DNA from 3 places in the Clostridium taeniosporum genome. Region 2 is predicted to be linked to each of the others. Evidence: predicted binding sites of a transcription regulator. Region 2 holds the regulator's gene; each other region holds the start of a gene.

Region 1 (10,445 bases), 1.2 Mb from region 2:
CTAGTTTTAATTTTCACTTTTTAACTTCATCCTTTTTTCATATTCTCTCTCAGCTTGAGGTTTTTTCAAATAAAATGGAGCAGAGTTAGAATCATCACATTCACTATTTTTTAGTTTTAACATTCCTAATTCTCCTAAAGAAGAAGCTCTAATTAAGTTAAGGTGATTTGGAGGGAAGAAGCAATTATTGCAGTTTTCTAATATGTATTCTTTAGTGTTATTAAGTCCATCTCCAATGAACATAACATTTTCTCCTTTTTCATTAAGAATATCAACTAGTTCAGTTATATCAAGAGCAGAGTAATCCATTATTTGTTCTAATTTTCCATTACAAGATTTATATAAAGCAGTATAAACATTATTTCTTAATGCATCCATAACTGGACATATTATTCCATTAAAAGGAGCAATGCTATAAGCAAGTGCATCAAGACTAGAAACACTTACATATGGTTTATTTGATCCAAAACTTAAACCTTTGATTGTAGCCATTCCAATTCTTAAGCCTGTAAAAGAACCAGGTCCTTTTGAAACAACAAATCCATCAACTGAATCTATATCTAAATTACAACCATCTAATAAATTTTCAACTAAAGTCATTAATATTGTAGAATGTTCTTTTTTATTATTTAAAGTTACTTCTCCAAGCAATAAATCATCTTTAAGTAAAGCAGCAGTTGCAACTTTAGAAGATGAATCTATACTTAATACGATCATATTTTCAACTCCTTTATGTAATCATATCTTTTTCCATAAGGTGTTAATGTTATTTTTCTATAATTATCACCTTTTTCTAAATTTTTTTCTATATTTATATGAAGAAATTCATCAGGAATAATATCTTCAATATAATTTGCCCATTCTATTATAGATACACTATCTGAAAAAATGTAATCATCAAAACCGATAGCATATATTTCATCGGGATCATTTACTCTGTAAACATCAAAATGATTTAATTTTAATCTACCATCATCATATTCATTTACAATTGTAAATGTCGGACTTGTAATATCCTCTTTTATATCTAAACCAAGAGCAATTCCTTTTGTTATATGAGTTTTACCAGTGCCTAAATCTCCTGTTAGACAAATTATATCTCCTGAATTAAGCAATTTTCCAATTTTCATACCTAAATTAGTAGTTTCATTTATGCTATAAACATTAAATTCCATAAAAAGAACTCCTTTCCCTAGCATTTAAAGTAAAAATACTTTATTAATAATTGTTGCCATCTTTTTATTTTATCTAATTTTATTTATAAAATCAAAGTTTATAATTTTATAAGTAAAAATTAATTTATAAGAATAATACAATTAAATTTGCAATAATAGAGTAAATAAATTAATATAAGGCATATGAAAATAAATAAAGAGTGAAAGATGCGATGGATATTTTGTGAAATACAATGACTTGGAACCGGCTAATAGTTGTGCTATTAGTAGATTCCAAGGAAGAAGTAGTTCATAAAATAAACTAGCATACTGACTAGTTATTTATTTGAATGTGCCTAAGTTAAAAAATATAATAAAATACACGATAAATTAAATGTAAATAAATTTTATTATAAAAATATATACACATAATGTATTTAGTTGATATAATATTACTAGAGTTTTATTAGGAGATAATTTTATATATTTTCGGAGGAGATCAAATTGAAAAAGATTACCTTTATTATGATTATAATAACTCTTACATTTTCTATAGGCATAGGAGTATTTTCAAATCCTTTATTAGCTAATACTGAAAATACACAAAAAGAAAGTAGAGAGAGATATTTAAATATAATGGCTATTAATAAACCACAGTATAAAATGGTGAAAAAAATTGTTAATGATAAACACAATGTTCAATATATGATGACAGAAGAAAATGATATTAATAAATTTAAGTATAATAAAGAGATTATAGACAATGTTTCTAATATGGATATTTTTATTTATTCTGGAACCAGTTTTGAACCTTGGGCTAATAGTTTTATAGATGAACTAAAAAAAGGAAGCCTAGGTATAGTTAATTTATCAAGGGGTGTAAGGCTTTTAAATTATGATGGTAATGAATCATCAAAGGAAAACCCATATTACTTTGAAGGAATAGATTCATATAAGATAGCTCTATATAATATAAAAGCTGCTATTCAAGATAAAGATCCTAAAAATAGAGATTATTATGAAGAAAATTATCAAAAATCAATAAAAGAATTAAATGATAAAATAGAGCCATACAATAAAAAAGTAAATGCATTAAAAGATTATACATTTTTAGCTTTAAACGATAATTTTGATTATTTAACTAAAGATTTGGGATTACATGTGGTGAAACTAAATAACTATGAAATATCAGAGTTTATAAAAGTTAATAATTTAGATGAAAAGAAATTAATAGTATTAAAAGATGGTACAGAACAAACTAATATGAATTTATCTAAATATAAAGTGGTTAATCTTTGGAAATATTACGGGAATATGTCTTTTGATGAGTTAATATTATACAACATAAAAGTATTAACGGATTTATTGTAGAAAATAGTTGATTTTTTAAATAGTAATACTATAAAGAATATTAATAAATTTAGTGGTTATATAATATTTTATTGAAAATTTACTGATTATTAATAAAAGGTTACAGCATATGGTGTTGTAACCTTTTATTTTTAGTGCATATATTTATTATTTGCAATCATATTGAATAAGCTTTTCTTTATATAAATCACAAAAATCTAAAAATTCATCCGTAAGAGGCATTCCTCCTACATGATGATAATTTGGATCAGTCATTAAATTTTTAGCATACTCTTTCATTTTATCTATGAATGGAAGAAAAGCTTTTGTATTGTTTGGAGTAAAGTCTGGTACATCTATTCCATCATCTTTCATCATATCTTTTATTATAGCATATAAACAGGAGTTATCACCAACTTCTCCTTGATTAGCTTCTTTAAAAGCATCATAAGCTTTTTTAGTATTAATTACATTTTGATTTTTTTCATTTATTTCAATTGAATCAGTAGCATTATTAACAGTACTTTTATTATCTGAAGCAGATAAATTATTTTTATAAAAATCAGAATTAATTATATTTTTGTAGTTTAAATTATTATATATTTCCATAAGAATCTCCTTTAAAAGTAATTTATAAATATTATAATCGAAAAGTAAATAAAAAACTTAATAGTAAAAAATAAACATAAAAAACTAATGATTAAATTTGTATTAGAAAATAGCTATTTTTAATAAAAGAGTATTAACAGATTTATTGTAGAAAATAGTTGATTTTTTGATAATTGTGTTATATAATTAATATCGTTGTGAAGGGGTATGGCTCAACGGTAGAGTAGTGGTCTCCAAAACCATTGGTTCTGGGTTCAAATCCTAGTGCCCCTGCCAGAAAAGGTCGTAGCACGTTGTGCTACGGCTTTTTATTTTTGCGTAAAAAAGAAATATAGATATGAATAATTATACTATTTAGTCAACAGTGTTATTAAAGCTGTTGATTTTTTTGTTATTTATAAAACATATTAAGAACATTTAAAATATAAATAATAGCGAATTTTAATTGAATAATGTAGAATGTAATACTATATTAATTTTGAGAATTTGTTTATAATATTTAGTATATATTGGGGAAAATAAGTATAAAAGAAGTATGGCGGATAACTTTAATTCATTAATGCAGAGTGCATTTAAAGGAGAATTATTTAATTAAAATGTAATATATTGGGGTAGAATGTATTTATAAAGGAGGGAGAGTATATCATGCTTCAGGAGAAAAAGTAGAGTTCTCTGAAATCAGAAAAAGTAAGTACACTAAAGATTTTTCATGGGGATTTTATTGCACAAATAATTATGAACAAGCTGAGAAGTGGTCAAAAAGAAATAGAAAAACGCCAACAATAAATTACTACACTTATGTAGAAAAAAGTAATTTAAGAATATTAAAATTTGAAGAAATGAATGATAAATGGTTAGATTTTATTGCAAAGTGTAGAGCGGGATTTATACATGAATATGATATTGTGGAAGGTCCTATGGCTGACGATACAGTATGGGATTTTGTAAATGATTATTTATCAGGTGATATTTCAAAAGAGATTTTTTGGCAGTTAGCAAAATTTAAGCATCCAACACATCAAATAAGTTTTCATACATTAAAAGCTCTTGATTGTCTTAAGTTTGAAAGAGGTGAGATTATTAATGAATGATACTCAAAAAAATGATTTGTTTTATGTATGCTGTCTTATAGAATTTATAAGTAGGAAAAGTAAAAATAGAAGATCAACAATTGTTGAAATATTAGGCAAGAAAGAGTTAGCTAGACAATTAGATATTGCTCAGGTTAATCATTGTCTATCATTTGAGCAAGTTTCAGATGAAATAATAGAGTATTTTAATATACAAGAAGGTAACTTTGATACAGTCGGATTATGTAAATACAATGTTCCAAGTGTTCAATCTATAGGAAAAGTATATCAAAGATTAGTATTAAGTATAATTTCAGAAAAAGATAATTTAGTAGATATTTTATTTGAAGTATTTAATTCATTTATAAGTGACGAAATTTCAGATTTTAATTCATCAGTTTATTATAGTAATCCGGATTATTTAAAATGGTCATATTTAGAAGGAAGATTATTAGAGTAAAAGAATAAATTAATAAAAGTAGTTTTTAAAATTAATCGTTCGTTTAATCAATTGATTGACCGGTCGATTGTCATATAAAAAAATAATTTTGTATAAACCTTATAAAGAAGAATTTTTTTTACTTTACAACAGAACTAATGTTCGTATAAAATTAAGATAAGAACAAATTTAGGGAGTTGTGAACACTTTGAGTAGAAATGATAAATTAATTTTTCATATAGATGTTAATTCAGCATATCTTTCTTGGACAGCAATTAAACTTTTAAATGAAGGTAGCAATATAGATATAAGAAAAATTCATTCTGTAATAGGTGGAAATGAAGAAAAACGTCATGGTGTAGTTTTAGCAGCTTCAATACCTGTTAAGAAATTAGGTGTAAAAACAGGTGAAAGTTTATATGAAGCTAAAAAGAAATGTCCTAATTTAGTTATATATCCTCCAAATCATAATTGGTATTTTAAGATAAGTAATGAAATGATAAAAATATTAAAGGAGTATTCTCCTAAGATAGAAAGATACAGTATTGATGAATGTTTTATGGATTGTACTCATTATAAAGACAATTATCAGCAGATGGCTATAAATATAAAAACAAGAATAAGTACAGAACTCGGATTTAATTGTAATATAGGAATATCCACCAATAAATTATTAGCTAAAATGGCAAGTGATTTTAAACCTAAAAATTCAGTACACACTTTATTTAAAAATGAAATTAAAAAGAAAATGTGGCCACTTCCAGTTGGAGAATTATTTATGGTTGGTAAATCAACTAAATTAAAATTAGCTAAATTAAATATTAAGACAATAGGAGAACTAGCTAATTTGGATGTTGATTTTTTAATTGAAAAAATGCATTCACATGGAAAAGTTATATATGAATATGCTAATGGCATAGATAATTCTGAATTAATTGAATCAGAATCTTTAAAAATAAAAGGGATAGGAAATTCTATAACCCTTTCAAAAGACATTGATAATATAGAAGAAGCTTTAAAGATATTACTTTCCCTTACTGAAAATGTTTCTAGAAGGCTTAGAGAAAGCAAAAATTTATGTTCTATTGTTACTGTAATTATAAAAACTAATAATTTTGTTCAATATTCTCATCAAAAAGTTTTAAGTAATTGTACAGATAATACTATGGAAATTTTTAAGGGGATAAAAAAGGCTTTTTGTGAATGTTATAGAGGAGAAAAAATACGTCTATTAGGAGTTAGGCTTACTAAATTGTGTGATAATAAATATTATCAGCCAAGTCTTTTTGATTTTGAAAACGATAAAAAACAAAAGAATTTAGATATTGTAATGGATAGGATAAGAAAAAAATATGGTAAGGAGTCTATAATTAGATCTGAATTATTAAATTCATCTAAAATAAATTTAAAAGATGATATAATTAAATACTAATTAAATTATTAAATCAACAGTTTTATTAAATCTGTTGATTTTTTCAGTTTATAACCAGAATATTATTAAAAAATATTACTGGTCAATTTAGGTGGAAAAGTTACTTTCTATTTTAAATTTAGAAAAAATATAAAATATTTATAACAATAATACTTAGTAAATAAAGAATTGTGTTGATTAAATAAAAATTTTTGAACAAATATTTACTCAAAATTAGAATTTATAAGTATATATTAAAAAAATAATAATATATTTTAATAATTAACTATACAAAAATAATATGAATATTTATGTTTATGTTTTTAAAATAAAATATAAAGTATTTTATAGATTAATCTTAATTATTAGAAAATATGTAAATAGTTATTCTAATATAATTTGACATTATTTTTGTTTATAATATTTAAAAATATATAAGAGGTGAATTTTAGTGAAAAAAAGTAATAGAGCTATTAATGCAAATGATGGTTTTCTTGAAAGAACTTTTAAACTAAGTGAAAGTAATACAACGATTAAAACGGAAATTATTGCAGGTATTACTACCTTTTTAACTATGGCTTATATTATTGCAGTAAATCCGGATTTTTTATCACAGACAGGAATGGATAAAGGTGCTGTTTTAACAGCAACATGTTTAACAGCAGGTTTAACAACAATTTTTATGGGGATTTATGCAAATTTACCTTTTTCATTAGCTTCAGGTATGGGGCTTAATGCTTTTTTTGCATTTACAGTATGTGGAGCAATGAAAATTCCATGGCAAGTAGCTTTAACAGCAGTATTTTTAGAAGGTATTATATTTATTATTCTTTCACTAACAAAAATAAGAGAAATTGTAGTAAATTCTATACCTACATCATTAAAAATAGCTGTAAGTGCAGGTATTGGATTATTCATAGCATTTATAGGCTTTCAAAATGCAGGTATAGTTATAAATGATAATGCAACATTAGTTACTTTAGGAACTTTCAAAGATCCAAGAGCAGTAATTTCTATTATTGGAATTATAATTATTGGTATATTGATACACAAAAAAGTAAAAGGAGCAATGCTTTGTGGAATTTTAAGTTGTACCATAATATCATGGATTTATGCTCTTATAATAGGACCAGCAAAAGCAGCAGAAACATATAAAATTTTTTTACCTACAGGATTATTTGGAGTACACAGTATAGCACCAATAGCAGGTAAATTAGATTTTTCAGTATTTACAACTATAAAAGGTGTAGCTATGATTATTTCAGTATTACTTACTTTTTTATTTGTTGATTTTTTTGATACAGTAGGAACACTAGTTGGGGTGGCATCAAAAGCAAATATGGTAGATGAAAATGGAAATGTATTAAGAGCTCGACAAGCATTATTAGTAGATTCTATAGGAACAACTATGGGAGCCTTAATAGGAGTTTCAACTGTTACAACATATGTTGAAAGTTCAGCTGGTGTTGCAGAAGGTGGAAGAACAGGACTTACATCAATAATGTCAGGAATATTATTTTTGTTTGCAGCCTTATTTGCACCAATATTTATGGCAATTCCTAGTTGTGCAACTGCACCAGCACTTATTATAGTTGGATTACTTATGATGCAAAATATAACTAAAATTGATTTCTATAATTATACTGAAGCAATTCCAGTTTTTTTAACAATAATATTAATGCCACTAACTTATAGTATAGCAACAGGATTAATGTTTGGAGTTGTAAGTTATGTATTATTTAATTTATTCTGTAGAAAAAAAGAAAACGTTTCAATGACTTTAATTATATTGGCTTTAATCTTTATACTGAGATTTATTAGTATATAAAAATATATAATTATATTGGCTTTAGGTATAAATTAATCCTAAGGCCAATGTTTTATAATTAAATATTTATTTGTATTTTAACCAGTCATTGATATTTTAACATAAAGTTTATGTAGAACAATTCACTGCATATGCAATATAAATAATATTTTAGAATATGGTTTAAATATAGTTAAACTATATAGAGAGGAGAGAAGAGTATGGATAAGTTAAAAAATAATATTGATAGTGCTTTAAGAAATAAACAAGCAGATTTTGTTTTAAAGAATGCTTCTATTATAAATGTATTCACTCAAACCATAGAAAAAGGTGATATAGCTATAAATGAAGATACAATTGTTGGAATAGGAAATTACAGTGGAAAAAAGGAATTAGATTGCTCAGGATATTTTATTTCACCAGGATTTATAGATTCACATGTACATGTTGAGTCATCAAAAGTAATACCACAAATATTTTCTGATATTTTATTAAAGAATGGAGTTACTACATGTATAGCAGACCCTCATGAGATTGCTAATGTATTAGGTAAAGAGGGAATAAAATTTATGCTTGATGATAGTGAAAAAAGTAAAATAAGTATGTTTTTTATGATGCCATCATGTGTGCCAGCATTAACAATTGAAGATAATGGAGCAGTATTAAAGGCAGAAGATTTAAGTGAATTTATTAATAATAATAAGGTTTTGGGTTTAGGGGAAGTTATGGATGTTTTGTCTGTAATTAAATATAAAAATGATATTATAGATAAACTGAAACTTTTTAATAATAAAATAATAGATGGACATTGCCCTATTATAGATAGATACTCATTAAATGCATATATGAACTGTAATGTTAAAACAGATCATGAAAGTACAACCTCAGAAGAAGCACTTGAAAAAGTTAGAAATGGTATGTATATAATGCTTAGACAAGGATCAGCAGCAAGAAATTTAGTAAAATTATTGCCAGCAGTAAATTTAAAAAACTTTCATAGATTTCTTTTTTGCACAGATGATAAAGACATAGTTGATTTAATTGAAAAAGGATCTATTGATGATAGCATAAGAATTGCTATTGAGAATGGTATGGATCCAATAATGGCAATTACTATTGCAACTTTAAATGCAGCTGAATGCTATGGGCTTAAAAAAATTGGGGCTATTGCACCTGGATATAAAGCAGATTTAGTTATTTTAGAAAATCTAGAAAATATTAAAGTTAATACTGTTATTAAAAATGGGAATATATATATAGAAAATGAAGAGATAAAATTCAATGATAATATTAAATCTTCAATGAATATAGAATTAATTAAGGAAGAGATTTTTAAAATAAAAGCACCATCAAATAAGGTTAATGTAATAAAAGTTATCCCAAAATCTATTGAAACTAAGAAAGTAATAAGGGAAATAGAAATAGAAAATGGATATGTTAATAGTGATAATTTAGGAGACATTCAAAAGATTGGTGTTTTTGAGAGACATAAAAATACAGGTAAATATTCTATTGGATTTATAGAAGGGTTAGGAATAAAAGGATGTTCTATAGCTCAAACAATTGCACATGATTCACACAATATTATAGTAATTGGAAATAATGATAAAGACATGGAGATAGCTATAAATACTGTTATAAAAATGGGTGGAGGAATGGCAATAGTATCAAAAGGTAAAATTATAGAAAAATTAAGTTTACCTATTGGAGGACTTATGACTTATGAAAATCCTAAATTTGTATCACAAAAAATAAAGGGTCTGAATTTACAATGTAAAGAATATGGAGCTAAAAAAGATATGGATATATTTTTAACTTTAGGATTTATGTCTCTTCCTGTAATACCAGAAATAAGAATTACAGCAAGAGGAATATTTGATTTTAAAGAAAATAAATTTATAGATTTATTTTGTATTTAAGGCTTTAAGGTGTATTAAATAAAATTTATGTGTAATAATATAAAAGTAAGGTGGTGATTTTAAATTTTAATTAGTTACTACCTTATTATGTAATAGTTATCTGTAAATTAATAAAATTATATATTATACGTATTATTTTATAGCTTTAATTCATAATATAATTTCTGCAAATATTTATTAAAAAAATGTTATTGACATAAATTTGATTTTTATGTTATAATAAAAAACGTCTTAGGGGTATGGCTCAACGGTAGAGTAGTGGTCTCCAAAACCATTGGTTCTGGGTTCAAATCCTAGTGCCCCTGCCATAATAAAAAGCTAGAATATTAATTCTAGCTTTTTTATTTTTAGAAAATTATAGTGTTGAAAGGTCTGTGAATAATTTATAAGATACTATATTGTAAAGATATTCTGAGTATCCATAAAAAATAATTATATGCCTTACCATTATTCCTGCACTACATTTGGAAAGGGTGCATGGCTAAAAAAATTTACGCTCTATAATTTCTTAGAGATTTTGTTTTGTTTAAATTTTAGTTAAATATAAATAAGGTATTGATATATGTAATTTTACATATATCAATACCTTTTTAAATAGATAATTTATTATCTATTATATATATATAATAAGTAAAGTTGTGTTTTAATTTAAACTTTAGGATTGTCAAATAAAACTAATAATAAGG
Region 2 (10,445 bases):
AGAATTAGAACCTGGTGTTGATGGTTTAGTTCATATTTCAAAAATTTCATATAATAGAATATCTCATCCATCAGAAGTACTTAGTGTTGGTGAAGAAGTTAAAGCTAAGATATTAGAAGTTGATGAAGAAAATAAAAGAGTAAGTTTAAGTATAAAAGATATTTAATAAAATATGTATACAATAAAAAGAATCCCAATATAATTTATATAGGGGTTCTTTTTATTGCAAAAAATAACTTCTGTTAAATACCATTAATTGACTAAGTATTTTTTTAATACTATACTTTATTTAGTAGAAGTGAGGAGTTTTATGTTTATAATAGAAAAATTATCATTTAAAAATTTAAAATATTTAGAAATGTTACAACAAGAGGCAAATAATAAATATATGAATGATAAAGATTTTTTTGAATTATACAATAAAAAATCATTTATTAGTAAATATAGAAAGAGAAGAGAAATAAAACTTTTTAAATATGAAAATGAATATATAGGTTATTTATGGATACAATATCCATTAACAGAAGTTATAAAAATTAATTCATTATATATAAATGAGAAACATATAGATTGGCTATCTAATGAATTATTTCATATTTTTAAAGGAAAAACATTAAGTTTTGATGTAGTTGATAGTAAATTAACTTATGATATAATGAATAAACTAAATTTTAAAACAATTAAATCTACCTCGTTAATGAAAATGCAAATATCTAAATGTAAATTTAAATTTAATAAAAATGTTAATTTTAAGATTTTCACTAAAAAACAAGATGAAAATTTAAGATGTTTTATCCAAAATTCTGTATTTCAAGATAATGAAAGAGTTCCATTAGTTCCATATGATATAAAACAGGAAGAGCAAGAGGATTATTATATAAATGATTTATGCGTTTTTATAATGCTTGGAAATGTAGCGATAGGATATGGACAAGTTATCGCAAAAAAAGATTTTTACACAATAGTTAATGTAGGAATATTAGAAGAATATAGGAAAAAAGGTTATGGAGAAATGCTTATAAAATATTTGATTTATTTATGTAGTAAGAGACATATCTCATGTATTGCAATAAATGTTGAAGTAGAAAATTATAAAGCTATGAATTTGTATAAAAAAATAGGTTTTGAAGAATATAGAAGAGTGACTACATGGGAAAATAAACTATACAGTAATTTAAAATCATAATTATAGGGTGGGATAATATGAGTTATAAATTAATTTGGAAACATGATAAAGGATTAGTATATGGAAATAAAAATTATTTTAAAAGTAAATTAGAATTTCTTAATACTGTTAAAAAAGAGCACAAAAAAATAACGGAATATGATTGTTATGTAGATAATATAACATTAAAAGTTTATGTTATAACTAAGGATGGTCTTGATAAAAACACTTTTGTACCTATTTCAGATACAGATATAAATATAGAAACAATGTATTGTGGTAATTTTTATACTTTAGAAGGTTTAAGTGGTAATTAAGATCAAATAAAATATATAATAATATTTTATTTAACTTAACACTACTGTATATTCAAGCATAGTCTTTTAATTATGAAAATTATTTGATATAATACAGAAGTATAATTTAAAAAACTTGGAGGAATACTAATGCAATTTGATATAGACATTTTAAAACAAAATAAAATAGATAAAAAACAATTCTTCTTTATTGAAACTTGGGGTTGTCAAATGAATGAAGAAGATTCGGAAAAACTTTCAGGAATGCTTAAATCTCAAGGATATGAGGAAACTGATAACAGAGATGACGCCTCAATTGTAATTTTTAATACTTGTTGTGTAAGAGAAAATGCTGAAAATAAAGTTTTCGGTAACCTTGGAAGGTTAAAGAAGCAAAAAGAAAAAAATCCCAATCTAATAATCGCTCTATGTGGATGTATGATGCAACAAAAAGGTATGGCAGATGAAATATTACGTAGATTTCCTTATGTAGATATAATTTTTGGAACTCATAATGCATATAAATTTCCAGAATATTTACATAGAGTCCAAGTAGAAGGAGTTCAAATTAAAGAGATTTTAGATAAAGAAACTGAAATTGTAGAGGGAGTTCCAATCGATAGAAAAAGCAATGTAAAAGCTTTTGTTACTATAATGTATGGATGTAATAATTTTTGTACATATTGTGTAGTTCCATATGTTAGAGGAAGAGAGAGAAGTAGAAAGCCAGAAGACATAGAAAACGAAATAAAAGAATTAGTAGCTATTGGTTACAAAGAAATTACTTTGCTTGGACAAAATGTAAACTCTTATGGTAAAGGTCTTGAAGAGGAAATTACTTTTGCACAACTTTTAAGAAGAATAAATGAAATAGAAGGTCTTGAAAGAATAAGATTTATGACATCTCACCCTAAAGATTTAACTTTAGATGTTATATATGCTATACGAGATTGTGATAAACTTTGTGAACAAGTACATTTACCAGTACAAAGTGGTAGTGATAAAATATTGCAAACAATGAATAGACATTATAATAGAGAACAATATTTACAATTAGCAAAAAAGATAAGAGAAGAAATTCCAGATGTAACATTTTCAACTGATATAATAGTTGGCTTTCCTGGAGAAACAGAAGAAGATTTTCAAGAAACTCTTAGCTTAGTAAAAGAAGTTAAATATGATGCTGCATTTACATTTATATATTCAAGAAGAAATCACACACCAGCAGATAAAATGGAAAATCAAATACCTGATGATATTAAACACAATAGATTTAATAGACTTGTAGAAGTAGTTAATGAAGGAATAGTTGCTGGAAATAAAGCTTCTGAAGGAAAAATATATGAAGTTTTAGTTGAAGGAACTAGTAAAAATGATGAAAATAAATTAACAGGTAGAACAAGAAATGCTAAGCTTGTTAATTTTGACGGCTGTAAAGAAATGATTGGTAAACTTGTTAAAGTTAAAATAGTTGAAGCTAAATCATTTTCTTTAGTAGGAGAAGTTGTAGAGTAGGAAAGTAGTATTAATAAACTAATTAAGATTAATTGTTATAAATCTTAATTAGTTTATTTTTATGTTTAAAATTAGGTTGATTTTAGATTGATTAAAGTATAATATTTTACAAATTTTAAGCTTCAATATATATTTAAAATTAATTTAATTATGGCTTTAGATAATGAATTAATATAATTTGTTTTAAATTAATTCTTATTAGAACATAATCTGAATTTGTAAAATATATTTAAAAAGTGCTATTTTTACGACGGTAGAACATATGTTCTATAGCTGCAAAAATAGCACTTTTAACTATCAATTCCTGAATTTAAAATGATAATTTGATTATAACGTTAAAGAATACTATTTAATTAATTCTATAAATGTACAATTGATCACATTTTCCAGATCTTTAGGATTCATTTCAATTTGAGAACCAATTTTTCCTCCACTAAATACTATTGTTTCATAATTTAAAGCTGTATTATGGATAAATGTCTTAAAAGGTTTTTTCATTCCTATAGGAGAACAACCACCCCTTATGTATCCAGTTATTTTATTTATATCTTTAACATGAATCATTTCAATATTTTTTTCTTCAGCAGCTTTAGCAGCTTTTTTCATATCTAATTCCTGTGCAACCGGAACAACATAAACATAAAATTCTTTAGAATGTCCTTGTGTAACTAAAGTTTTGAAAACTTGATTTTCATCTTTATTTATTTTATGGGCCACAGCTACACCGTCTATTTTTCCATCTTTATTTTGATAACTATAAGTAGTGTAATTTATTTTCTTACTATCCAAAATTCTCATAGCATTAGTTTTAGTTTCTTTAGCCATAACTTTTTCTCCTTTAATTAATAAAAAATTCATTATTATTATATATTATAATGGATTTTTATCCAAATTCTTATTTAACATCTATTTCAAAACCACGATTTGAAAAAATAACAAAAGTAGAAATACTAGAATTAATTTATTTTCAAATTCTAAATTTCATACAAATAGACTTGCGTTCTATGTGTAAAAATTAGTAAGAAGTAGTATTGAAATTTAATTTCTTATTAATGAAGAATAAAATTGTAAAATAATTGCCAATTAATTCTACAATAGCTATGGATAATAATTATTAATAAGGATTGTTCATATTTAGTTGGATTTATTTAAGTATAGGGTTTTATAAAATAAGTGCATAAAACTTAGTATATTTGTCTATAATTTAAAGGAAATATTTTTTTATTCATTAAATTCAAGATATTATTTAATGAATAAATTTAAATCAAGGTTAAAATTTTGCAAAAAAAATCATTATTATTATAAAAAAATGCTCATTTTTATTTCGGGAAATATACATTTCCCGAAATAATTGATTAAAAATTCATTTATTGGTATAATATATTTAAATCTTATAGAAATAGATTTAAATTAAAATAAATGATGGTGATAAAAATATGAATTATGATATTGATTTTTTCCAAAACAATGATTTACCCGATTCTGTAATAGATTTTTTAAATTACTTAGAAACCATAAAAAATAAATCTGGTAATACAATTACTGCTTATAAAAAAGATTTAACAATATTCTTTAGATTTATGAAATTATATAGAGGGCTTGTTAAAGATAAAAAAATAGAATTTGAAGATATAAATATTACAGATATAGACGATGAATTTTTAAAAACAATAAAATTAAGAGATTTATATGCATTTATGTCCTTTATAGAAAAATATAGAAATAATAGTGCTTATGCTAGAGCTAGAAAAGTTGCTACTTTGAAATCATATTTTAAGTTTTTGCAAGGAAAAGCTAAATTAATTATGGACAACCCTACAACAGAACTGGAATCCCCCAAAATAAATAAGAGGCATCCTGTATATTTAACATTAGATCAAAGTATACATTTACTATCTTCATTAGACAAAAATAATAAAAATTATGCCAGAGATTATTGTATATTAACACTATTCTTAAATTGTGGGATGCGTTTATCTGAATTGTGTGGAATATATATTGAAAAAATCAGAAATGATACTTTAACTATTATAGGTAAAGGTAATAAAGAACGTACTGTTTATCTTAATGAAGCGTGTTTAAAATCAATTGAAAATTATATGAAAGTTCGAGATGACTCAAAAGCATTACCAGAAAATAAAAAGTTTTTATTTTTATCTTCTCATAATAAACCAATAAACCAAAGAACTGTTGAAATAATGATTAAAAAACATATTAAAAATGCTGGTTTGACAGATGGAAAATATACTCCCCATAAATTAAGACATACTGCTGCTACCCTTATGTATAAATATGGCGATGTAGATATAAGAAGCCTTCAAAATATATTAGGGCATGAAAATATTTCAACAACTCAAATTTATACTCATATAGATGATGAAACATTAAGAGATGCTGTTAAATCAAATCCATTATCAAAATTATAATTACTACTCTCCTATTTTTAACTTATAAAAATCTCTATTATTATGAATTGTATAATAATAGAGATTTCAACTCATAAATCACTTTACATAATATTTATAGTGTAACTATATCTTATTATCTTATGGGTTCACCTAAAGTATCTTTGAATTGTTTAACATATGCAGGATCATTTCCTTCATATACAACTAATGTATTTCCTTTTCTATAATAATATGGTTTACGAGTGTAATCTGCTGTTGAACCTTCTATTGTCATTCCGTTTTCTGATATTCTCTTTATATCTTCATTAGCTTTGTTAATATCTTCATATTCATACACTCGTACATAATCATTTCCCACCATGTAATCAGTTTCTTTTCCACTAAAATAATTTTTTTCATTTCCAGTTACAGCATCCTTAAGTTCCTGTCCGGCATTTACTATATCATCTTTAAAATTTATTGCTGTATATTTTATACTTTCACCAGCATTCTTTGTTGTGTCTTTGACATCATTTCCTAGATCTTCAACATCCTCTTTAACATTTTCTCCTGTTTCTTCCATGTTATTTTTTTCGTTATTATTAACATTATCAGAAGTATTATTAGGTCCACATCCTACAAACATTGAACATGAGATTAATGTAGATAATAATAACGCTAAAATTGATTTTCTTTTCATAAATTTTACACCTCATTTCTAATTAATCTTTCTAATTTAGTTTGCCAAAAACAACTTAATATATTCATTTAACATACATTTTAACCATAATAAATATTATGTAAAGTAAACAATAAAAAAGATAAAATAACTTTAAACATAAGTTATTTTATCTTTTAGATATTTATATAAACAATGTTCCAAATGATTTATTAAAGTAATTTAAATTATCAGCATCGTTTCCTTCATATCGTATAAGTAATTTCCCTTGCTTATAATAATGGGATATACTAGAAAATTCATCTTCTATTCCAATTTTTTTTGATTGAGAAAGTGTGATTATATCTTCATGTAAACTATTGCGGTTATTATATTGATATACATATACTTTATCATTTCCAATACTATAAGAAGTTGCTATTGTTGATCTAGATAAATTATCTTCCACTGAATAATTAGTAATATCATATCCTGAATTTTTTAAATTATCTATAAATTTAGCTGTATCAAAATGGAATTCTTGACCAACTTCATTAATTCCTTCGTTTATTTTACTTGAAGCATTTTTATAAGTATTATTTGATGCTCCGTTATTTAAGTTATTACATCCAATCATAAACATTGATGTGGATAAAAATGTCATTGCTAATAATGTTAAAATGAATCTATTTTTCATATAAATTACACCTCTTTTTCACAACTATTTCATTAATAGTTTGTGTTAAAAAGGCCTATATATTCATATTTATGCTTTGTTTTTAAATTTTCTTACTCCAGGATATATTTCTTCTGTGAGTTCTTCTATATTATCATCATTAAATAATTCATTATCATCTAAGTATTCAATATGATCAAAAGCATCTTCATATTCTACTTCTTCATTATTATTAATACTAAACTCTTCTGAATTTAATCCATTAGATGATATAAATTTAGAATAAGCGTCTTTTAAATCTAAGTTACGTTCTTCCATTTCTTCTAATTGTTCTTCACTAAGAGATGATTTTAAATTATTAACAAATTCTTTCTCCAATAATTTGTTTTCATCTTTTGTTTTTGCAATATCTTCTATTTTTATAGCTTTAATATCTACTCCATCTATTTCTAAACATTTACCACAGTTATCACATATTTTATTTTCATATATATCGCAATAATCATCATCAGTATATTTATTTTTCATATTAAGCACCCTCATTTCTATTATGAAATTGTCATTATATTATATCAAAACCAGGAATTTAAATCAAATAAAATTTATAAATATAACAATTAGAACATACAGAACATAAGTTTGTTATATTATAAAACCTATGTTATAATAACTATAGGATAGAGAGGTGTAATATCAATGATAGAAAGCAAAGATAGACAAACAGAAATATATGAATTTTTAAAAGTATATATAGAAAATAAGGGATATCCACCTTCAGTAAGAGAAATATGTGAGGCCGTTTCATTAAGATCAACTTCTACGGTACATGGTCATTTAAAGAGACTGGAAAAGAAAGGTCTAATTAGAAGAGATCCAACAAAACCAAGAGCATTAGAAATTGTTAAAAGTGATAGTGAAAAAAAAGAAATGATAAATATTCCTATAGTAGGTAAAATTACTGCTGGGATGCCTATACTTGCAAGTGAAAATATAGAAGATTCTTTTCCTATACCTCTTGATTACATAAAACATGATAATGAGCTGTTCATGTTGAGAGTATCTGGCGAAAGTATGGTTAATGCAGGAATACGAGATAATGACTTAGCAATTATTGAAAGCTGTCAAACTGCATTAAATGGAGATATAGTTGTTGCATTAATAGATGAAGAAGCAACAATAAAAAGATTTTTTAGAGAAAAAGATCATATAAGATTACAACCTGAAAATGACTCTATGGATCCTATAATAGTTGATGATTGTTCTATTTTAGGTAAATTAGTAGGAATATTTAGAGCTTATTAATAAAAATAAAAAAAATTGATTAAAGGTTTAATAAAACAAGCTGAAATATAAGTAAAATTTAATATTTCAGCTTGTTTTATTGTTAAAATATCTTTTATTAATTAATAGATACTTATTTTATCTCTAATACTCTACTCAAAGCTATCAAAATTCCTATTTTACCATGATCAAAGTTTAATCCACCCTGCATATATGCAATATAAGGTTCCCTTATTGGACCATCTGCAGATAATTCTATTGTTGAACCAGATATAAATGCTCCTGCAGCCATTATTATTTCATTATCATACCCTGGCATAGCCCAAGGTTCACATACAGCAAAAGCATCAATTGGTGAGGCTGCCTGAATTCCATTACAAAATTGAATTAATTTCTTTGGATCTCCAAATTCTATAGCTTGTATTATATCTGTTCTTTTATCAGTTGATGCTGGGAATCCTTTAAATCCAGCAAGTTCCATAGTTTTTGCACAGAATATAGCTGTTTTTACAGCTTCAATAGAGACATGTGGTGCTGAAAATAAACCTTGATACAAGCTCCTCATAAGACCATAAGTAGCTCCATATTCCCCACCTATTCCGGGTACAGTAAATCTATAAGATGCTTGTTCAACATATTCTTTTTTACCTACTATGTATCCACCACCTGGAGAAATACCTCCACCTATATTTTTCATAAGAGATCCGGCCATAAGATCTGCCCCTACTTCTGTTGGTTCAATAGTTTCTATAAATTCTCCATAACAATTATCTACAAATATTAAAACGTCATCTCTTACTTCTCTTATACATTTTATTACTTCTTCAATTTCTGAAATTAAAAAAGATTTTCTTGAAGCATATCCTGTACTTCTTTGAATGTGTATTAATTTTATATCATTATCATTTTTTAAAACTTCTTTGATTTTATCAAATTGGAATTTCCCATTTTTATCTAAATCAATAACATCTGTTTTTACATTATATTCATCTAAAGAACCTTTAGTTTTTTTATTAGCAAGTCCTAATACCCCTAAAAGTGTATCATAAGGCATTCCAGAAGCACAAAGTATTTTATCACCAGGTCTTACATTTCCCATTATAGCAGCACCAATAGCGTGAGTACCACTTACAAAATTATGTCTAACCAATCCAGCTTCTGCTTGAAATATTTTAGCATATACTCTATCTAAAGTATCTCTTCCAAAGTCATCAAGTCCGTATCCGGTGGTATTAGTAAAATGTGATTCACTTATTCTCTCTTCTTGAAATGCTTTTAGTACTTTAAGTTGATTAAATTCTCTTATTTCATCATACTCTTTAAAAATATATTCTGTTTCTTTTAGAGCTTGTTTATATAATTTAAATGCTTCCTCACGAACATTATAATTATTGATTAGAAATTCTTCTGTTTTTTTTAACATTTTTATATATTCTCCTCCTAGGTGTTATAAATATATTTTCTCAAAAATAAATAGGCAATTAATTGCCTATTTATTTTAGTTTTCATTATCTACAAATAAAATTGGTTTTGCTGGAGTTACAGTAGTTATTGAATGTTTATATATAAGCATTTGTTTATTATCACAATCTAAAATAACAGTAAAACTATCAAACCCTTTTACAGTTCCATTTAATTGAAAGCCATTTGAAAGATATATTGTTACAGGTATCTTATTCTTTCTAGCATTGTTTAAAAATATGTCTTGTAGATTATTTTGTTGCTTATTCATAAAACCATATTTACCTCCATTTTTTATTCTCTTTATATTATTATAAACCTAGTTATTTGTTATGTCATCAACAATTTTACTTAATATTTCCTCATCAGATAAAAGATCTTTATCTAAGAAAATACATCTAGGATCTCTTCTAAACCAAGTCAATTGTCTTTTAGCATAATTCCTTGAACCTTGCTTTATTAAATTTATAGCTTCTTCTAATGATATTTTTTTATCTAAATAATAAAGTATTTCTTTATAGCCTATACCTTGCATCGATTGCATATTTGCAGTATATCCAAGTTTTTTTAGTTCTATACATTCATCAATAAGTCCTTTTTCTATCATTATGTCTACCCTTTTGTTAATTCTATTATATAATTTTTCTCTATCCATAGTTAATACATAATAGTGTATATCATAATCTGTTTTATAAAAGTCATTTCCTACGTTATAAGAACTAAATGGCTTTCCAGTAAGTTTATATACTTCTAATGCCCTTATTACTCTTTTTCTGTTATTAGGATGTATTTCCTTATAACTTATTTCATCTATTTCTTTAAGCATTTCATGAATATAGTTATTACCATTTACCTCTGCTAATGATTCCAAATAAGTTCTGTATTCTTCATCTTTTTCAGCTTCTGTAAAAGTAACATTGCATGTTAAAGAATTTATATATAATCCAGTACCTCCAACTATCATAGGAAGCTTTTTTTTATTTATAATTTCTTTTAAAGCTTTTTC
Region 3 (10,445 bases), 1.3 Mb from region 2:
TCATTAAATACAAGTTTACCATCATCTTGGAACTGTCTATCAGTTATTCCTGCGATATTCTCTAAAGCACTTGTAAGAGTTACTGTTTTGAATGTTGAACCGGGTGGATACAATCCTCCTGTGGCTCTATTTATAAGTGGACTATCATCCGCACTGCCCTCATTAGCTGCTTCCATTGATGCTTTTAAATTGTTAGGATCATATGTTGGTTTAGATACCATAGCAAGAACTTCTCCTGTCTTAGGATCTAAAGCCACTACTGCTCCTTTATTATTTCCAAGAGCATCATATGCAACCTTTTGAATATCCGTATTCAATGTAGTTATAATACTATTACCTATCTTGTTTTCTTCTTCTTTTCTATTATTAAATGCATTCTTTAAATTTTCCATTGAAAAATCTTTAGTTAAATTTAAAAATGTATTACTTATAGAACTATATGTTGATAACTCTTTGTCATATGATGCTTCTAATCCTGTAGCTCTATATACTGGATCAACATATCCTAAAACATGAGTATATAAGTCACCATATACATATTCTCTTTTTTGAGTGAGAGCATTTTTTCTCTCACTTTTAGTTAACGGATTTTGATTTCTATCATATATCGTTCCCCTTAGGACCTCATTTCTTCTTGCATTTAATCTTTTATTTCCCTGTTGTTCTGCTATTGCTGGTGCATTAAACACTTGAAAATATGCTATATATGAAATAAGTGCTACAAAACAAAATAGAAAAACTATCATTACTTTTTTTACACTATCTGAAATATCTTTCATAATTAGTCCTCCTCTGATATTTTTTGCAGTATTGAAAGAGCAAAAAACATAGTTATAACTGAGGAACCACCATAACTGATAAGTGGTAAAGTTATGCCTGTTAAAGGTATTACTGCAAAAACTCCGCCTATAATAACTAATACCTGACAAGCTATCATTGCACTAAAACCAACTGCAGTTAATTGAGAAAATCTATCTTTTATAAAAACTGCATATCTCATTCCTCTATAGAACATTAAAAAATATATTATCATAATTCCAAGACCAATTATTATTCCAAGTTCTTCACAAATTACTGCAAAAATAAAATCTGATGTATTTATAGGAATAAACCCTGGATATCCTTGACCAAGTCCACTACCAAATAACCCACCTGATGATATAGCATACATTCCTTCAACTATTTGATAACCTAATCCACTTGGATCACTCCATGGATCTCTCCATATTTCAACTCTTTGTCTTACATGACCAAATAATTTATATGCTACAAATGCACCAATTAAAAATAATATAAGACTTATTACTACATATTTCTTTTTACCGGTTCCAACATAAAGCATAGTTACTGATATTCCAAAGAATATTAAAGCAGAGCCTAAATCCTTTTGAAGTACCATAGCTCCTAATGAAAACATTACCACCAAAGCTGGCTCCCAAAGTTGCTTAAAATCTCCTTTTATATTGTTTTTGTCTTCATATTTTTGAATAGCTGATGCAATATATAATACAAATACTATTTTCCCGAATTCTGATGGTTGGAAACTAGTTCCTGCAATCCTAACCCAGTTTCTAGCACCATTAATTTCTGTTCCATGTATTAATGCTAATGGCATTAATATTAATGTTAGAATTAAAAATACATTTTTATATTTTGCAAATTCCCGTATATCAGGTATTAAAATTACTATAAACATATATACTATTATTCCAATTATAACCCAAATTAATTGTTTTATAGCAACTGCAGAATTCAACCTATATAACATAGAAATACCTATAACCGATAATATGCATGAAAATATAAATAAAAACCTATCTCCATTAGGATAAAATTTGTTCATCAAAAGCTTAGCCACTGTTATTAACACACATATTATTGCCCCCATATATATTGCACCTTTATCTATTGGATCTTTTAAAATAGCTAAATTCACAAAAAGAGACATACATAATATATATGTCAATATCATTAACTGGGTATCACCTTTTCGTTTCACTTTATCACCTCATCCGTTGATTATCTAGCTAAGAACTTTAAATATAGAAGTACCTATTCTTATTTCATCTTTATTAGATAATTTTTGTTTCCCTTTTATTCTATTACCATTAACATAAGTTCCGTTAGTACTATTTAAATCTTCTACAAACAGTCCAGTATTTCTTATAAATACTCTCGCATGATTGCCTGAAACATGCTGATCTGAAAGAGAAATAGAATTTTCACTTTTTCTTCCAATCGTTAAATCATTTCTTATTGGAATTACCGAGCCCTCTTTTAAATCTATAGATTCGCCTAACTTTAATACCTCTAATCCAAAACTACCTCTAGAATGAGATGGTCTTCTTCTTCTTCCTCCACCTTTTATATCTTTATACATTATTTTTAAAGCATAATAAATTATAAAATATAAAACCACAATGAAAATTGTTGCAAATATTCCTGCGGATATTTTTGAAAAATCCATAATTTCACCTCAATACATATTTACTACATCATAATAATGATTATACAACAAAAATAGTAATTATGATATTATAAACATACCATTTTAAATTTATCATTAAATCCTTTATTCTGAAAAATTCCTATATTATTTATAATCATCATTATCTTAATATTATATTTTAAACTTATATTCATATTTTAAAATTTATCTTATACAAATGTCTATATTATGAATATCATTATAATAATATCTTAATGAAAAATTAATAAATCAAATTAAAATGTCTAAAATTTATTAATAACTTACTACAAAATATAAAAAAATATTTTGTGTAAGTTATTAATAAATATTATAAATCTCTACTTTTTTTAATTTATACTAATCTTATTTTATAAATTCTATAGTAATTTTTTTAAGTACTTGCCTGTATATGATTTATCACATTTACTTATTTGTTCAGGAGTTCCTGTCTTTATAACAGTTCCACCCTTATCTCCACCTTCCGGTCCTAAATCTATTAAATAATCTGCACATTTTATCATATCCAAATTATGTTCAATAACAACAACTGTATTACCTGCATTAACTAATCTTTGTAATATTTCTATAAGTCTATTAACATCGTCTATATGTAAACCTGTTGTTGGTTCATCTAATATATATAACGTCTTTCCCGTACTTCTTTTAGATAATTCAGATGCTAACTTTATTCTTTGAGCTTCTCCTCCTGATAATTGCGTAGATGGTTGCCCTAATCTAATATATCCTAATCCAACATCATTTAATGTCTTTAATTTATTCTTTATTCTTGGTATGTTTTCAAAGAACTCTAATGCTTCCTCTACTGTCATATTCAAAACATTATCTATGTTTTTACCCTTATATTTTACCTCTAATGTTTCTCTATTATATCTTTTTCCTTTACATACCTCGCAGGGTACATATACATCCGATAAAAACTGCATCTCAATTCTTATTATTCCATCACCAGAACAAGCTTCACATCTTCCCCCTTTAACATTAAAACTAAATCTACCTTGTTTATATCCTCTCATCTTAGCTTCATTAGTTTGAGAAAATAATTCTCTAATTACATCAAATGTTCCTGTATATGTTGCTGGATTTGATCTTGGAGTTCTTCCTATTGGACTTTGATCTATATCTATTATTTTATCTATATTTTCATATCCAATTATTTCTTTATGATTTCCTACTGGATTTTTGCTCTTATTTATTAGTCTATTTAATCCTTTATATAATATTTCATTAACAAATGTACTTTTACCAGATCCAGAAACACCTGTTACTACAGTAAATGTTTCTAATGGAATAGATACATTTATATTTTTTAAATTATTTTCTTTGGCACCAATTACTTTTATTTCTTTTCCATTACCTTTTCTTCTTTCTTTAGGAACCTTAATATACTTTTCTCCTGTTAAATATTGACCTGTTATAGATTCTTTACATTCTTTTATTTCATCTACAGTTCCTACTGCTACAACTTCACCACCATGTTCTCCTGCTCTCGGTCCAATATCAACAATGCAATCAGCTTCCTTTATAGTGTCTTCATCATGCTCAACTACTATAACTGTATTTCCTACATCTCTTAGATTTTTCAAAGTATTTATAAGTCTATCATTATCTCTTTGATGTAATCCAATACTAGGTTCATCAAGTATATATAATACTCCCATAAGTGATGATCCTATTTGAGTTGCTAATCTAATTCTTTGAGATTCTCCACCTGATAATGTACCTGATTTTCTTGATAAATTTAAATAATCTAATCCTACATTAAGTAAAAATTGAAGTCTATTTCTGATCTCTTTTACAATTTGTTCACTTATTATTTTATTTTTAGGTGAAAACTCTAAACTATTTAAAAATTCTAATTCCTCGTTTATTGGCATTTTAGTAAATTCATATATATTTTTTTCTCCTACCTTAACAAATAAAGCTTCTTTTTTTAGTCTAGCACCTTTACATTTAGGACAATAATTATCACTCATATATTGTTCTACTTCATTTTTTATGTAATCTGAATTAGTTTCTCTATATCTTCTCTTTAAAGAATTTATTTCTCCTTCATATGAATAATTATAAGTAGCTTTTACCCCTTCTTTTACATAATCAACCTTTATTCTTTTTCCATTAGTACCATACAATAATAAATTTACTTCTTCTTTGCTTAAATCTTTTATAGGTACATCAAGTCGTAATCCAAATTCTCTTTCTAATGCTTTTAATATAGCAAATGTCCAAGATTCTTCTTTTAATCTTCCTGCTCCCCAACTTGCTATAGCACCTCCCATGATGCTTAACTCTTTATTAGGTATAACTAAATTTTCATCAAATTCAAATAATGTTCCTAATCCATCACAACAATCACATTTTCCAAAAGGCGAATTAAATGAAAATAATCTAGGCGCCAATTCACCTATACTAATACTACAATCTGGACATGCAAAATTTTCACTAAATAATATGTCTTCGTCTCCTACTATATTAGCTATTACTAGACCATCTGCAAGTTTAAGTGCCATTTCTACTGAATCAGTAAGTCTTTTTTCAATATCTTCTTTTATCACTATTCTATCTATAATAGCCTCAATGTTATGTTTTTTATTTTTATCTAATTTAACTTCTTCTTCAGTTAAATCATACATTTCTCCATCAATTCTAGCTCTTATAAATCCATTTTTCTTAATATTTTCTAATATTTTTTCATGAGTTCCCTTTCTACCTCTAACTATTGGAGCTAAAATTTGAACTTTTGTTTTATCCCCATATGAAATTATTTTATCCACTATTTGATCCACAGATTGTTTAGCAATTTCTTTTCCACACTTAGGACAATGTGGAATACCTACTCTTGCATATAACAATCTTAAATAATCGTATATTTCTGTTACAGTACCTACAGTAGACCTTGGATTTTTACTTGTTGTCTTTTGATCTATTGATATAGCTGGTGACAACCCTTCTATATATTCCACATCTGGCTTATCCATCTGTCCTAAAAATTGTCTTGCATAAGAAGACAGTGACTCTACATATCTTCTTTGACCTTCTGCATATAATGTATCAAATGCTAAAGATGATTTTCCTGATCCTGATAATCCTGTAAACACGATTAATTTATCTCTTGGTATCTCTAAACTTACATTTTTTAAATTATTGACTTTTGCCCCTTTAATTATTATCTTATCATTCATCTTATCACTCTTTTCCATTTAATTCTTCTATCTTATCTCTTAATTGTGCCGCTCTTTCAAATTGAAGATTTTTAGCTGCAAGCATCATTTCATCTGTATATTCTTTTATAAGCTTATCTTTTTCCTTCTTTGTTAAAGGTTTTGTTTCCTTAACATCATATTCTGTAGCTTCTTCTGAAACCTTTGTAGCCTCTATTACTTCTCTAACCTCTTTATTAATTGTTTGTGGAATTATTCCATGTTTTTTATTATATTCAGTTTGTATTTTTCTTCTTCTTTCAGTTTCACTAATTGCTTTTTTCATTGATTTAGTAATATTATCTGCATACATTATTACTTTACTTTTTGAATTTCTTGCAGCTCTTCCTATTGTCTGAATTAATGATGTTTCTGATCTTAAGAATCCTTCTTTATCTGCATCTAATATAGCAACTAAAGCCACCTCTGGTATATCCAATCCTTCTCTTAAAAGATTTATTCCAACTAAAACATCATATTCACCTAATCTTAAATCTCTAATAATCTTCATTCTTTCAATGGTATCAATATCAGAATGCATATATGTTGCTTTTATTCCAAGGTCTATCATATATTTAGTTAAATCCTCGGCCATTCTTTTGGTTAAAGTCGTAATTAATATTCTATATCCTTTTGATATTGTTTCCTTAATTTCTGCATATAAATCATCAATTTGACCTTTTACTGGTTTAACAATAATTTCTGGATCTAATAATCCTGTTGGTCTTATAACCTGTTCTGATATAACATCTGAATTATCTAACTCATATTGAGCTGGAGTTGCACTAACAAATACTACTTGATTTATTTTTTTCTCAAATTCTTGAAATTTTAATGGTCTATTATCATAAGCACATGGTAATCTAAATCCATAATCCACCAATGTATTCTTCCTTGATCTATCCCCTGCATACATAGCTTTTACTTGTGGCAATGTAACATGACTTTCATCAATAAATAATAGAAAATCTTCTGGAAAATAATCTATTAATGTTTTAGGTGGAGTTCCAGACGCCCTTCCATCAAGTATCCTTGAATAATTTTCTATTCCACTACAATAACCCATTTCTCTTATCATCTCTATATCAAAATTAGTCCTTTGTCTTAATCTTTGTGCTTCTAATAACTTTTCTTGAGAATTAAGTTCTCTTAATCTATCTTCTAACTCACTCTCTATCTCTGATAACGATCTTTCTAAAGTTTCCTTTGAAGTTGCAAAGTGAGATGCTGGGAAAATTGAAACATGATTTCTCTCTCCTATTATTTTTCCTGTTAATACATCGAATTCTCTAATCCTATCAATTTCATCACCAAAAAATTCTATTCTTATTCCTTTGCTTGATGTTGATGATGGAATTATATCTAACAAATCTCCTCTTACTCTAAATGTACCTCTTGAAAAATCTATATCATTTCTTTCATATTGAATTTCTATAAGCTTTTTTATTATTTCATCTCTCTCTTTTTCCATTCCTTTTCTTAAACTTATAGTTAACTTCTTATATTCATCTGGATTACCAAGACCATATATACATGAAACTGATGCAACTATAATTACATCTCTTCTCTCAAATAATGCAGAAGTAGCTGAATGCCTAAGTTTATCTATTTCATCATTTATAGATGCATCTTTTTCAATAAAAGTATCAGTTTGTGGTACATATGCTTCTGGTTGATAATAATCATAATAAGATACAAAGTACTCAACTATATTATCTGGAAAGAAGTCTTTAAATTCAGAACATAATTGTGCTGCAAGAGTCTTATTATGAGCTAAAATAAGAGTTGGCCTTTGCAATTTTTCTATTATATTAGCCATAGTAAATGTTTTACCTGACCCTGTTACACCAAGTAATGTTTGACATCTATTATTATCTTTAATTGACTTTACTATACTGTCAATAGCCTGTGGTTGATCTCCTGTAGGTTTAAATTTTGAATGTATTTTAAATTCTCCCATAATATAACACCTCATTTTGCGAACAAACATTCGTATTTACTTATTTCTATTTTACTTTTCATTATAATCTAAGTCAACATAAACTCATTTAATAATTTATCTATAAATACACTAAGATTTCTTTATTATAAATTTAAATTGCTAATTTCCTATTAGTTTTTTCAACTTATAAACATTTTATAAATCAATCTAAAATAAAGTTTATATGTTATTTTTTTACACAATAAAAAAGCCAATAATTCTTATTTAATTATTGACTTTAAATTTATATTATATTTAATGTTTTTCTTTTATATTATTTAATATATCAGAAAACTTATTTTCCTCTACACATATTTTATCTTTTTCTTTTATAGCTCTTGGAACTAAAATCATACCAAGTCTTTTTCCTTTTGTAGTTTTAACAGGTATATCTTTTATATTACCCTTTGAATCTTTAATTGTAAAAGTCGCATTATATAAATTTTCTTTTAAAATAATTAATACATCCGATTCACAATTTACATTATTATTATTTACTGAAATTAATTTATTTCCTGATTTTATACCTAAATTGTAAGCTATTCCATTAGGTACAACTTCTAACACAACTAGTCCTTCTTCATCACTCATAAATTTAGGTTCATATTTATTTTCATTATTTCTTTGAACTTTAATCATCATTTCATGAGCAAAAGGTGCAAAAACTATAACTAACACCTTAAATAACAAACCAAATCTAGCAATTTGAGCTACTATTGCTAAACATATCCCATAAATTAATATAGAGATTCCTGAATGTAATACTTTTTCTTTTTTCCCTTTTGTAAATGTAATTGATGAATAACCTACAACAGCATAAAGTGGCATTACAGAAATTGTAGCTAAAGTTAATAATTTATCACTTAACTCTCCAGATATGAATGGCCATCCATTAGGAGTTTGTATAGTAGTTGTTATGTAATTGCTTGTATCCTTATTTGATAAAGCTAACATTAATATTGCTATAGATAAAACCCAATATCTATTAAAAGAAAATCCACCTATTATTCTTCCATTTTTATTACTAAAAATAGGTATTGATCCTCTATCTCCATCTATCATAACCAAAAAACCTTCAACAATATGTAGTACACCTATAAATGTCATAAGATATATTATATCAATATTGAAAATATTAGTATTTTTCAATAAAGGAATAAAATTAGACAATAATTTTACTATTATGCTAATAGCCCCTAATAATGCTCCTGAATAAGAAAAACAAATAAATCTAGGTTTTATAAACATTAAAACTATAGAAATCATAAATAAATATATTATTCCTGAATTTTCCCAAAATCTTATTCCTAAAACACTCAATATTAAACTACCTATAGAACCTGCTAATATTCCTAGTACAATTTGCGATAATGTAAGTTCTAGAGGAGTATTTATATTATCCCCTAGGATTAATTTTTGCATAATAACTAAATTTTTATTTTTTAAATATAATATTATTCCTAAAAAAACCAGTACAATCATTAAGGCTGGATTTACTATTGCACCAGCCACACCTCTTAAAGTATAAAATATTAATTCCATATTAATCCCCCTAATCAAGCTTCTGCGTTATTACTTCTAAAGCTTTATTAAATTGAGGATCTATGTTTCTATCATATTTTTCTTTAAATAAATCTTTAGGTATTTTTACTTCATAATCAGGTAGTATCCCCTTTTTATGAATGTTTTCTCCATTAGGAGTATAGTATTTTGAAACTGTTACTTTAAGTCCACCTATGTCATTTGAAAATCTTATAGGTTGTTGAACTATTCCTTTTCCAAATGTAGTTGTTCCAACTATAGTTGCAGCTTTATAATCTCTTAATGCTCCTGTAACAACCTCTGATGCACTTGCACTTCCTCCATCAACAAGTAACACTAAAGGGAAACCTTCAGCTATTCCACTAATAGCTGGTGATTCTGCTTTATTATTATATTTATCTATAGTATAAGTTATTATTTTTCCTTGTGGTATAAATTGAGATGCTACTCCAACTGCTTGTGAAAGTAATCCACCTGGATTTCCTCTTAAGTCTAGTATTAAACCTTTCATTCCTGAGTTTTTCAATTCTGTTATTTTATTTTTAAAATCATCTGTAATATTTTCATCCATAAAAGAAGTTAATTGTATATATCCAACAGATGAATTAATCATTTCTCCTCTTATTGACTGTACCTTTATAACATCTCTAGTTACATTTACATCAAATGTATCATTTTCTCCTCTAGCAATTGTTAATTTCACTTCTGCTTTTTCTTTTCCACTAATCATAGATATTGCTTTATCAAGTTCTTCTCCATTTAATTCAATATCATTTACTTTTTGTATTACATCGCCAGCTTGTAATCCTGCTGAAGCTGCTGGTGATCCTTCTATTGGAGATATAATTGTTATTTTATCATTCTTTACTCCAACTTGAACTCCTATTCCCATAAAACTACCTGTAGTTTGTTCCATAAATTTACCAAACTCTTCTTTATTCATAAATACTGTATAAGGATCTTTTAAAGATGCTGTCATACCTTTAATTGCTCCTTCTAATAAAACATTATCATCTATTTCACCATCAAATTTTGATATTAACGCTTCTCTCACTTGAAATAATGCTGAATATTTATCCACATCTTTCATTTGTTTTAATTCACTTGAAACTTTTGATGAAGCTGTAGTTAATATTATACCTTTTGTAGCTAAATAATTTCCTACAAATACGCAGCCTATACCACTAACAACTAACATGGCAGTAATTATAATTATTTGCCATACTTTATTTAT

Evidence for each region. Region 2 encodes LexA, which represses DNA repair genes until DNA is damaged. Its sites were predicted from a motif close to CNAACANNTGTTNG; they were not measured.
Region 1: BGI42_RS02475 (Y-family DNA polymerase) is a predicted target of LexA. The motif match lies at 4,774-4,787, and genes of this name have one in related genera.
Region 3: uvrB (excinuclease ABC subunit UvrB) is a predicted target of LexA. The motif match lies at 7,668-7,681, and genes of this name have one in related genera.

The regions. Positions count from the first base shown of each region.
Region 1 is NZ_CP017253.2:490,742-501,186, forward strand. It holds gene rimI (ribosomal protein S18-alanine N-acetyltransferase) at 1-17, opposite strand, end outside; gene tsaB (tRNA (adenosine(37)-N6)-threonylcarbamoyltransferase complex dimerization subunit type 1 TsaB) at 7-717, opposite strand; gene tsaE (tRNA (adenosine(37)-N6)-threonylcarbamoyltransferase complex ATPase subunit type 1 TsaE) at 714-1,175, opposite strand; gene BGI42_RS02450 (metal ABC transporter substrate-binding protein) at 1,659-2,525, shown strand; gene BGI42_RS02455 (hypothetical protein) at 2,673-3,113, opposite strand; tRNA gene BGI42_RS02460 (tRNA-Trp) at 3,315-3,389, shown strand; gene BGI42_RS02465 (DUF3990 domain-containing protein) at 3,734-4,204, shown strand; gene BGI42_RS02470 (hypothetical protein) at 4,197-4,643, shown strand; gene BGI42_RS02475 (Y-family DNA polymerase) at 4,831-6,054, shown strand; gene BGI42_RS02480 (NCS2 family permease) at 6,485-7,861, shown strand; gene ade (adenine deaminase) at 8,062-9,759, shown strand; tRNA gene BGI42_RS02490 (tRNA-Trp) at 9,993-10,067, shown strand.
Region 2 is NZ_CP017253.2:1,652,804-1,663,248, forward strand. It holds gene BGI42_RS07680 (bifunctional 4-hydroxy-3-methylbut-2-enyl diphosphate reductase/30S ribosomal protein S1) at 1-166, shown strand, start outside; gene BGI42_RS07685 (GNAT family N-acetyltransferase) at 311-1,186, shown strand; gene BGI42_RS07690 (hypothetical protein) at 1,204-1,482, shown strand; gene miaB (tRNA (N6-isopentenyl adenosine(37)-C2)-methylthiotransferase MiaB) at 1,612-2,976, shown strand; gene ybaK (Cys-tRNA(Pro) deacylase) at 3,322-3,801, opposite strand; gene BGI42_RS07705 (tyrosine recombinase XerC) at 4,413-5,402, shown strand; gene BGI42_RS07710 (YtxH domain-containing protein) at 5,518-6,063, opposite strand; gene BGI42_RS07715 (hypothetical protein) at 6,227-6,718, opposite strand; gene BGI42_RS07720 (hypothetical protein) at 6,788-7,225, opposite strand; gene lexA (transcriptional repressor LexA) at 7,394-7,999, shown strand; gene BGI42_RS07730 (methionine gamma-lyase family protein) at 8,112-9,401, opposite strand; gene hfq (RNA chaperone Hfq) at 9,477-9,710, opposite strand; gene miaA (tRNA (adenosine(37)-N6)-dimethylallyltransferase MiaA) at 9,759-10,445, opposite strand, start outside.
Region 3 is NZ_CP017253.2:2,986,299-2,996,743, forward strand. It holds gene BGI42_RS13455 (peptidoglycan D,D-transpeptidase FtsI family protein) at 1-779, opposite strand, end outside; gene BGI42_RS13460 (FtsW/RodA/SpoVE family cell cycle protein) at 782-1,972, opposite strand; gene BGI42_RS13465 (FHA domain-containing protein) at 2,024-2,467, opposite strand; gene uvrA (excinuclease ABC subunit UvrA) at 2,848-5,670, opposite strand; gene uvrB (excinuclease ABC subunit UvrB) at 5,675-7,648, opposite strand; gene BGI42_RS13480 (PDZ domain-containing protein) at 7,925-9,211, opposite strand; gene BGI42_RS13485 (S41 family peptidase) at 9,222-10,445, opposite strand, start outside.